Regions from separate parts of the uncultured Psychrobacillus sp. genome, predicted to be linked through region 1. Evidence: a T-box and tRNA genes for the amino acid it is inferred to sense, from the RefSeq annotation. Region 1 holds a T-box; the other holds one or more tRNA genes.
What was found. The T-box of region 1 lies ahead of alaS (alanine--tRNA ligase). A T-box ahead of a tRNA ligase gene usually reads a tRNA of that ligase, here a tRNA-Ala.
Positions count from the first base shown of each region.

Region 2: it has a tRNA-Ala gene. The T-box ahead of alaS (alanine--tRNA ligase) is inferred to sense a tRNA for this amino acid. The anticodon was not compared.

Region 1 is NZ_CALIED010000039.1:85,153-90,703, forward strand. It holds gene Q0371_RS08775 (tetratricopeptide repeat protein) at 1-147, shown strand, start outside; gene Q0371_RS08780 (ATP-dependent RecD-like DNA helicase) at 168-2,612, shown strand; T-box leader at 2,650-2,866, shown strand; gene alaS (alanine--tRNA ligase) at 2,952-5,551, shown strand, end outside.
Region 2 is NZ_CALIED010000067.1:40,532-46,082, forward strand. It holds gene Q0371_RS13210 (ABC transporter permease) at 1-353, opposite strand, end outside; gene Q0371_RS13215 (ABC transporter ATP-binding protein) at 343-1,449, opposite strand; gene Q0371_RS13220 (XRE family transcriptional regulator) at 1,465-2,007, opposite strand; gene Q0371_RS13225 (TlpA disulfide reductase family protein) at 2,198-2,641, shown strand; gene Q0371_RS13230 (TrkA family potassium uptake protein) at 2,744-3,403, shown strand; tRNA gene Q0371_RS13235 (tRNA-Ala) at 3,609-3,681, shown strand; gene rnjA (ribonuclease J1) at 4,125-5,551, opposite strand, start outside.

The DNA.
Region 1 (5,551 bases):
GATGCCCATTACAACATGGGAGTTTTATATGCAGTGTCTACATCTGACACAGAAAGCGCTCTTAAACATTTAAAAGCAGCTTTTACAATACAACCAAACTATGATCAAGCTAGATATGTATACGATATGATTTCACTACGCAATTAGGAAGTTAGGAGACGATTGAAATGACAAATGAAATAAATAACGAAAAACAATTTATATCAGGTCGACCAATCGTCTCTATCTTTCATAATCCACAAAATCTATTCTCCATTATTAAACTAAAGATAAAATCCACTAATACTACATACACAGATAAAGAAATAATTGTTACAGGTTATTTCCCCCAGTTAGTTTTAGAAGAAGCGTATAAATTTACAGGTGTTATTAAAAATCACCCAAAGTATGGGATACAGTTTCAAGTCGAAACGTTCCAAAAGGAGGTCCCAGCAACAGAGACAGGGATTGTTCATTATCTATCTAGTGATATGTTTCCTGGTATAGGTAGGAAGACTGCCGAGCTGATTGTTAAGAAACTCGGAGAAAATGCTATTAATCGAATTTTGGATGACCCAGCATCATTAGACATTATCCCAAAGCTAGGAGAAGATAAAAAACAAACTATTAGAGCCACATTAGAACAAAATTTAGGATTAGAAAAAGTGATGATTCAGTTAAACGAGTGGGGTTTTGGTCCCCAAGTTGCCATGAAAATCTATCAGGCATATAGAGAAGAAACAATTGCTAAGTTAACAGAAAACCCATATCGTTTAATAGAAGATGTAGAGGGGGTTGGTTTTGTACGTGCCGACGAGTTAGGTTATAAGCTCGGGATAAAAGGAAATCATCCGGATCGTATAAAAGCAGCGATATACCATTTACTTCAAACTTCTTCACTTAGTGAGGGTCATGTCTTTCAATATGCTGAGCAGCTTTTAGAAGACGTTAAAAGAATGCTTGAAAATGCACAAAGAGAAGAAATCTCTTACGAGTCAATAACACAATGTTGTATAGAGCTAGCTGAGGAAAGTAGGATTGTTGGTGAGGTAAATAAATTTTATATCCCATCTCTATACTTTTCAGAGGTAGGAATCAGCTCCAAGGTAGAAACTTTACTAATGGATAAAGATATTCACCAATTTCCTTTAAAAGAAATTAAGAAGCATTTAGGTCCTTTAGAAAAGCGTCTTGGCGTTAAATATGCCAATACACAAATCAAGGCTATTGAAACAGCTCTTAATTCGAATATTACCTTATTAACGGGAGGACCTGGGACGGGAAAAACAACCGTTGTACGAGGAATTGTAGAACTTTACTCTGAACTGCACGGGCTGACCTTAGATCCAAAGGAATGGGCGAAGGAGCAAAAGCCCTTTCCAATTGTTCTGGCTGCACCTACCGGTAGAGCAGCTAAGCGATTAAGTGAATCTACAGAGCTGCCTGCAATGACCATTCATAGATTACTTGGCTTTAATGGACAAGAGGACACCGATACAGAAGGTAAAGAAATTGAAGGAAGACTAGTTATTATTGATGAGACCTCTATGCTAGATACTTGGCTAGGTCATCAGCTTTTAAAAGCTATCCCTAAGGATGCTCAGGTTATTTTTGTTGGTGACCAAGACCAGCTCCCGCCTGTTGGTCCAGGTCAGGTATTAAAGGACTTACTGGCATCTAAAAGAATTCCAACAGTAGAACTGGTTGATATTTATCGACAATCAGAGGGATCCTCCATTATAGAATTAGCACATGAAATGAAACAAGGAAGTGTACCTGCTACACTTACCGCTAAAACAAAAGATCGATCCTTTATCAAGGCAACGACTGAACAAATCCCTAAAGTAGTAGAACAAGTGTTAAAGGCGGCATTGTCTAAAGGTCAATCCATTCGAGAGATACAAGTGCTAGCTCCTATGTATAGAGGGCCTGCTGGAATAGATGCGTTAAATAAAATGATTCAAGAGATGGTCAATCCGAATACCGATGGAACACGTAAGGAAATGACCTTTGGAGATACAATTTATCGAATAGGCGATAAAGTACTTCAACTAGTAAATCAACCGGAAAGTAACGTTTTTAATGGTGACATGGGGGAAGTTGTTGCTATTTTTAGAGCCAATGAAACGGTTGAGAAGAAAGAGATGCTTGTTGTCTCTTTTGATGGCAATGAAGTTACGTATGAAAAGAATGACTTAAATCAAATTACTCTAGCGTATTGTTGCTCCGTTCATAAATCACAGGGTAGTGAGTTCCAAACAGTCATTATGCCTGTTACGAGAAGCTATATGAAAATGCTTAGACGTAACTTGCTCTACACTGGAATTACTCGTGCTAAAAATTTCTTAATTCTTTGTGGAGATCCAGAGGTATTTAAATTTGGCGTTGAACGAACAGATGACTTGCAGCGTTTAACTACATTAAAAGAACGTTTAGCAGATGAAGTAAAAGAAGAAATAGAGACAAAATCTACATCATCTGTATCTACAGAAAAAAGTAGTACTGAAGTGACGTTGTCTGTTGAGGCGGATGAAGTGGACTCAACATATTTGTCAGCAGATAATTATCATTTAATCGATCCTCTTATAGGTATGAAGGGTATTACCCCATATGAGTTCTTAGATACCGATTGACATAGTACAAATTGTTAATTATAATCAAAATTGCATATAAAACATGATGACGGAGAAAGTACTGTTGTTACCTGAAGAGAGAAGGATTCCTTTGGCTGAAAGAATCCCCAGCGTATAACAATTAGGAAAGCTACTCCTGAGTGCAGCTAATACCTGCCGTAAATCTGCGTTAAGGATTCTTAAGAGACATAATAAGGTTGTATTTTATTATGTAACTAGGGTGGTACCGCGAAATAATAGCTTTCGTCCCTTTTTGGGATGAAGGCTTTTTTTATTTTATTTTGCATAGCGTCAAATCTTTTGTTAAAGAGGAATAATATTATTAGGAGGAATGAAAAAATGAAACATTTAACTGGTGCACAAATTAGACAAATGTATTTAGACTTTTTTATAGAAAAAGGTCACTCACAAGAACCATCTGCTCCACTTGTACCGATTAATGACGCTTCACTTCTTTGGATCAATAGTGGAGTTGCTACGTTAAAAAAATATTTTGATGGACGTGTAATTCCAGAAAATCCAAGAATCACAAATGCACAAAAATCTATTCGTACAAATGATATTGAAAATGTAGGAAAGACAGCTAGACATCATACGTTCTTTGAAATGCTAGGAAACTTCTCAATCGGTGAATATTTTAAAAAAGAAGCAATTCATTGGGCTTGGGAGTTTTTGACTGATGAAAAGTGGATGGGCTTTGAACCTGAAAAGCTATCTATTACCATTCATCCAGAAGATGAAGAGGCATATGTTATCTGGAAGGATGAAATTGGTATTCCAGAAGAGCGTATTATTCGTTTAGAAGGAAACTTCTGGGATATTGGAGAAGGACCGAGTGGACCTAACTCAGAAATTTTCTATGACCGTGGTGAAACCTATGGTAATGATGTAAATGATCCAGAACTTTATCCAGGTGGAGAAAATGATCGATATTTAGAAATCTGGAACTTAGTTTTCTCTGAGTTTAACCATAATCCAGATCACACATATACACCATTACCAAAGCAAAACATCGATACTGGAATGGGCTTGGAGCGTATGGCTAGTGTTGTACAAAATGTTCCAACTAACTTTGATACAGACCTATTCATGCCGATTATCGAGCAAACTGAAACAATTGCAGGTAAGAAGTATCGCCAAAACAAGGAGAATGACGTAGCTTTCAAAGTAATTGCTGACCATATTCGTACCGTTGCATTTGCTATTGGAGATGGGGCTTTACCTTCCAATGAAGGACGCGGCTATGTACTGAGAAGACTTCTTCGCAGAGCTGTCCGTTTTGCAAAACAACTAGGTATCGATCAGCCATTTTTATTTGAGCTTGTACCTGTAGTAGGGGAAATCATGAAGGATTTCTATCCAGAAGTTACAGAGAAAAAAGACTTCATCATGCGTGTTATTAAAACAGAGGAAGAAAGATTCCATGAAACACTACATGACGGGCTTAGCATTTTAGAAAAAGTAATTGAGGAGCAACGTTCAAAAGGTGAGTCATTTATACCTGGAACAACGACTTTTACACTTTATGACACATACGGCTTCCCGATTGAGTTAACAGAGGAATATGCAGAAGAAGCAAATATGACAGTTGATCATGAGGGCTTTAAAGCTGAAATGGAAGCTCAACGTTCTAGAGCACGTGCTGCTCGTCAGAATGTAGATTCTATGCAGGTGCAATCTGCTGTTTTTAGTAACTTACAAGATGAAAGTGAGTTTGTTGGCTACGATACGCTAAGTGTCACTACAAAGGTTACCTCTATTGTACTTGGGCAAGAATTAGTTAAATCTGCTCAAGAAGGCGATGAAGTGAAAATTATTTTAACTCAGACACCTTTCTATGCGGAAAGTGGGGGTCAAATAGCAGATCATGGAACAATTGAAAATGATAATTTCCGTGGGTTTGTAAAGGATGTTCAAAAAGCTCCAAATGGTCAAAATCTACACACTGTTATTATTGAGTCTGGAGAAATGGTGGTTGGGGCTGACATAGTAGCTACAGTAGATCAAACATTAAGAGGCCACACTATAAAAAATCACTCGGCAACACATATTCTACATCAAGCTTTAAAAGACGTTCTAGGAACACATGTAAACCAAGCTGGCTCATATGTTGGACCAGATCGCTTACGTTTTGACTTTTCTCATTTTGGGCAAGTAACGAAAGAAGAGCTAGAAACAATTGAGCGTATAGTTAATGAGAAGGTGTGGGATAATATCCCGGTAGTAACTGGATATCACAATATTGAAGAGGCAAAAAATATGGGTGCCATGGCTCTTTTCGGAGAAAAATATGGAGATATTGTGAGAGTAGTTCAAATGGGAGCTTATTCATTAGAGCTTTGCGGTGGAGTGCATGTGAAAAACACGTCGGAGATAGGCTACTTTAAAATCCTTTCTGAAGGCGGTATCGGTGCAGGAACACGTCGTATTGAAGCAGTTACTGGAAAAGGTGCATTTGAGGTTATTAAAGAGGAAGAAATGCTTCTTACGGAAGCTGCTTCACTAGTAAAAGCTCAATCAAAGGATTTGGTTATGAAGGTTTCTCAATTGTTAGGTGAATTGAAAAACATTCAAAGAGAAAATGAATCATTATCTGCTAAAATCGCTAATAGTCAGGCATCTTCTGTTTTATCATCAGCTCAAACTATTAATGGCATTACGGTGCTCTCTGTTAAAGTAGAGGCTAAGGATAATAATCAGCTAAGACAAATGATGGATGATTTAAAACAAAAAATGGATAATGCTGTCATAGTTTTAGGCGCAGTAGACGAGGAAAAAGTAATGATTTCTGCTGGAGTGACTAAGGATTTAGTAGGTGGGAACTACCATGCTGGAAATATTGTCAAACTAGTCGCTGAACAATGTGGAGGTAAAGGTGGGGGCCGTCCGGACTTTGCCATGGCTGGGGCTAAAGACGCAAGTAAGCTAGAGCTTGCACT
Region 2 (5,551 bases), on a different contig from region 1:
TATAAGCCGAAAATACCGATAAAGGCATATGTTTTTAATAATAGATTTATCCATGATGGAATGATGATTAAAAGTAACCATAATTGTTTATGCTTTGTTTTAGTCAAAAGATAAGCTGTTGGATATGCGATTAATAATGAGAACAAAGTAATTAGGAACGCATACCAGAAAGAGCTAAGTGTTAGTTTTAAATAAACAGACGTAAAGAAATTTTGATAGTTATCTAAAGTAAAGTTTCCGCTTAAATCGAAGAAGGAATAATAAGCGATTAATGCAATTGGAGCTATTACAAATAACAGAATCCAAGCATAGTAGGGTATTAGATAAAGCGCCCTAGCTTTTTTAGTTTCCATAAGCGTCTTCTCCGTAAGACTCTAGGCGTTTATCAAACTCTTCTTCTGTTTCATTCAGACGCATAACATGAATAGACTCTGGATCAAAATTTAAGCCAATCATTTCACCTACGGCTGCCTTTTTAGTTGAATGCACTAACCACTCATTTCCTTCTTCATCATAAGTGGAAAGCTCATAGTGAACTCCTCTAAACAATTGGGTATCTACTTTAACTTTCATTTTTCCTTTATCAATCGTTGTGATTTCTAAATCCTCTGGACGAATAACGATATCGACTTTTTCATTTGGGTTTAGACCTTGGTCTACACATTCAAATTCCTTGCCACCGATACGAACACGGAAATCTGCTACCATTGTTCCTTCAACAATATTAGACTCCCCAATAAAGTCTGCAACAAAACGATTAATCGGTTCATCGTAAATATCCATAGGCGTACCACTTTGTTCAATGTTCCCAGCATTTAGGACAAAGATTTCATCCGACATTGCAAGTGCTTCCTCTTGGTCATGGGTAACGAAGATAAATGTTTTACCTAGACGTTGTTGCAGCTCACGAAGCTCGTATTGCATTTCGGATCGTAGTTTTAAGTCTAATGCTGAAAGGGGCTCATCTAGTAGTATAATTTCAGGGTCATTGACAATAGCTCTAGCAATAGCGACACGTTGTCTTTGTCCTCCAGACATCTCTGCTATCTCTCTATTTTCATAGCCGTTTAGGTTAACGAATTTTAACGCCTCTAATACTCTGTCCTCTATTTCTTTTTTTCCTAATTTTTTGATACGTAGCCCGAATGCTACATTTTCAAATACATTTAAGTGAGGAAACAAAGCGTAGTCCTGAAACACTGTATTTACTTGGCGTTGGTTAGCTGGCACATTGTTAATTAGCTTCCCGTTAAGATAAATACTGCCATTTGAAGGCTGCATGAAACCAGCTATTAAGCGAAGGATAGTTGTTTTCCCACAACCAGATGGGCCTAACAATGTATAAAACTTTCCACGCTCTAATTCAAAATTAATGTCTTTAAGAACTGTTGTGTCCTCATCATAAAATTTAGTAACATTTTCAAAGCGAATAATAGGTGTCTCTGACATAATAACCCTCCATTTTCATAAATAAGAATTCGTGACGACATAAATAACCTTGGAGATATCATCTGATGCATTTTTTAAAAGATGATGATCTGCCGCTTCAAAATAGAGGGACTCTCCAGCCGAAGCAAAGTAGTGTTGTTTGCCAAGTTGTAACTCGACGCGACCTTGTAAAACATATATAAAAGTTTGAGATAAGGAAGGTTCAAACTCTTTAAACTGACCGCCTTTATCAAAAGTGATCAATACTGGCTCCATATCGTTTTCATTGGATTCAGAAATAAGCCAGTGAAGCTTGTACTTTTTTTCTTCATCTATGTAAACAGTCTGCTCCTCTTCTTGGAAAACCACCTTAGTTCTACTATGTTCATCGTCAAAGAAATCCTTAGGCTTACAACCTAAAACATTTAGGATAGAAAAAAGTGTCTCAATTGAGGGAGAATTTAGATCTCTTTCCAGCTGGGATATGAAACCCTTGCTTAAGTCCGTTCTCTCGCCTAGTTCTTCCTGTGTTAGACCTTTTTTCAGCCTTAACTGTTTAATTTTTCTACCAATTTGCATGTAATTACGCTCCTTCTCTTTTGTAAAATAAAGAGCTTTTCCATAAAACAAAGTTTATTTTAACATAACTTTAAGTTTACTTTAACAACTTTTTAAAGATAATACAAAAAAAAATTTTTCCAACTATTAGATGCAACTGTCTCTTAGTTGCATAGACTGAATATGGATGACGGATAAAGGAGAGATATGGATGAATTTGAGAGAGGAGTTACCGGAGTTTCCTATTACGACTAAATGGTTAAACGGATCGTGGACAAAGGGACAGTTATTAGGTACAAAGCCTTTGCTTGTCTATTTTTGGTCTGTTAGCTGTGATGCCTGTAAGGTTGCTCCACCATTGATAAATAAATGGAAAGAGAAGTATGAAAATCAGTTTAATGTCATTGCTATTCATATGCCTAGGTCTCCTGAAGATGCGAGTAAAAGCTTGGTGAAGTCGACAGCTTCTGCTGCAGGAATTTATGACTCGATTTGTCTAGATCATGATTTGGTGCTATCTGAAATGTACCAGTGTAAGCTTGTACCAAATTTTTATTTGTTTGATAAAAAAGGCCGACTGCGACACAGACAGGCTGGCGAGAGAGGGTTGCAAATGTTGGAAAAGCGACTTGTCCTCTTGATAAAAGAGATCTAATTTTTAATAATAAACATGGGTTTAAAAAATGATGGAAATCTAGATAGCAGTAGAACCACTGTTGTGTTAAACTAATGGCAATTAGTTCTAGGAGGCGCAGCTATGCAGAAGGAATTTGTTGTTATTGGTTTAGGTCGTTTTGGTGGAAGTATCGTCAAAGAGTTAATGGAGCAGGGCGCCGATGTTATGGCCATTGATAAGGTACAAGAAAGAGTTGATGAATTTGCCTCCATAGCAACCCAAGCAGTGATTGCGGATACGACAGACGAAGCAGTCTTAAAATCGCTCGGGATTAGAAACTTTGAGCATGTTATTGTTGCAATAGGTGATGATATTCAATCTAGTATTCTTACAACGCTTATGCTAAAAGAAATAGGTGTGAAGAAAATTACAGTAAAAGCTCAAAATGATTATCATGAAAAAGTGTTACGTAAAATTGGAGCCGATCAAGTAGTTCATCCAGAGCGGGACATGGGGATACGAATCGCTCATAACATCCTGTCCAACAATGTCTTAGATTATTTGGAGCTTTCCGATGAGCATTCTATTATGGAGATTAAAGTAAATGAAAAAATTGCTGGATTCTCTATAGTGGACTTGGATATACGAGCTAGATACGGTATTAATATAGTTGCGGTAAAAAGGGGAAAAGAGATTATTGTATCTCCACAGGCACAGGATAAGATGCAGCTGAATGATGTGCTCATCATCATTGGAGCAGACGTGGATATCAATCGTTTCGAAAAGAAGGTTCTTTCTTAAATAAATGAAGTGTTCATTCTGTCGAAAAATTAGTTGGCAGCTTTTTGCTGGATGAGCGATATGCTATCAGCCTATCCATCACGGGATATTTTAATAGACTCGTTTATCCAGCTAGATTTAAGGACATCAATTTATAACCGCAATCTCCCAAAAAGGGGTTGCTTTCCTACTTTTTTCCCTTACAATATTATTACATGATTTATACGGGGCATTAGCTCAGTTGGGAGAGCACAACACTGGCAGTGTTGGGGTCAGGGGTTCAAGTCCCCTATGTTCCATCATTTTGTTTACTATAGAGTAAGTAACTTAGCGAGTAGGGTATGTTTACCTACTCGCTTTTTGTATGCATAAAATTTTTTGTATTATTTTTGTAAACAGCATTTTACCGATTAAACACGAACATTTTCTCTATATTGATTGTAGCGGCAGGCGGCGACTCCAGCGGGAGGAGGGAGACAGATAAGACATCACAACCACGCGCGTAAGCGATGGGGGGGTGGCTTTTCGCTCCCCCCGCGGAAAGCGTCCGAGATATGAGCGAAAATCAATACTACTTTATTGACTAAAGCATTTAATTTTCATTATTCTCTTTTAATTATTCGTGTTTACTATAAATAAGCAATTATAAAATTAAAAAACGACTGCAATCACGCACGAAAACCTCGTGGATGATTGCAGTCGAAGATATTTAGTAGAAAGCTACTAGATTAGATTATACTATTTACACTTCCATAATGATTGGTAAAATCATTGGACGGCGTTTAGTCTTTTCATATAAATAAGGGCTTAAAACATCTGTAATTTCGTTTTTCAATTCAGACCATTCTATTGCTTTGTCTTGAATGGTAAATCTTAAATGTTTATTTAGCATTTGCTGTGCTTCATTAATCATGGTGCCAGATTCACGCATATACACGAATCCTCTAGAAATAATATCTGGACCAGAAACAATTTTCTTTCTTTCCATATCCGCACTAACAACTACTATTACTAAGCCTTCTTCAGAAAGAATTCTACGATCTCTTAATACAATATTACCAATATCCCCGATACCACTACCATCAATATAGACATCTCCAGATGGGATACGTCCTGCGATATGTGCTTCGTTGGAGCTTAAAGCTAAAACTTGTCCATTCTCCATAATAAACGTGTTTTCGATAGGAACATCACAATCTGCCGCTAATTCTGTATGGATTTTTAACATACGGAACTCACCGTGGATTGGCATAAAGAATTTTGGCTTCATCAAACGTAGCATTAGCTTTTGTTCTTCCTGAGAGCCATGCCCAGAAGTATGGACATTGTTCAAGGAACCATGAATAACTTCAGCACCCGCACGGAATAACAGATTAATCGTTCTATTAACGCTTGCTCTGTTACCTGGGATAGGAGAAGAAGAAAATACTACGGTATCTCCTGGCTGAATCTGAATTTGTCGGTGAGTACCATTAGCAATTCGAGAAAGAGCTGCCATTGGTTCCCCTTGACTACCTGTACAGAGGATTAAAACTTCGTTAGCAGGTAATCGGTTTAATGCGCTTGTATCAATGAACATTTCCTTAGGGGCTGTAATATAACCTAGCTCTCGTCCAATTGTAATATTGTTGTCCATGCTTCTTCCAAAAACAGCAATTTTGCGATTATGATGAATCGCAGCGTCTATTACTTGTTGAAGTCTATGGATATTCGAAGCAAAGGTTGCAAAAATAATACGACCATTTACTTTACGGAAAATGGAATCCATACTTTCTCCAACTTTGCGTTCGGACATTGTGAAGTTAGGAACTTCAGCATTAGTACTATCTGAAAGAAGACAAAGAACGCCATCACGACCGATTTCTGCCATTTTCGTTAAGTTTGCAGGTTCGCCGACAGGAGTAAAGTCAAATTTAAAATCTCCTGTATGCACAATATTACCAGGTGGAGTTTTTACCACAATTCCAAAAGCATCAGGTATACTATGCGTAGTTCTAAAAAAGCTTACAGCTGTTTTTCTGAACTTAATCACATCGTCTTCTTCGATTACATTCATTTTCGTTTGACGAAGTAAGCCATGCTCTTCTAGCTTGTTTCGAAGTAGACCCAATGCTAGCTTACTTCCGTAAACTGGGACATTGAGTTGCTTTAGTAAGTAAGGAATTCCAC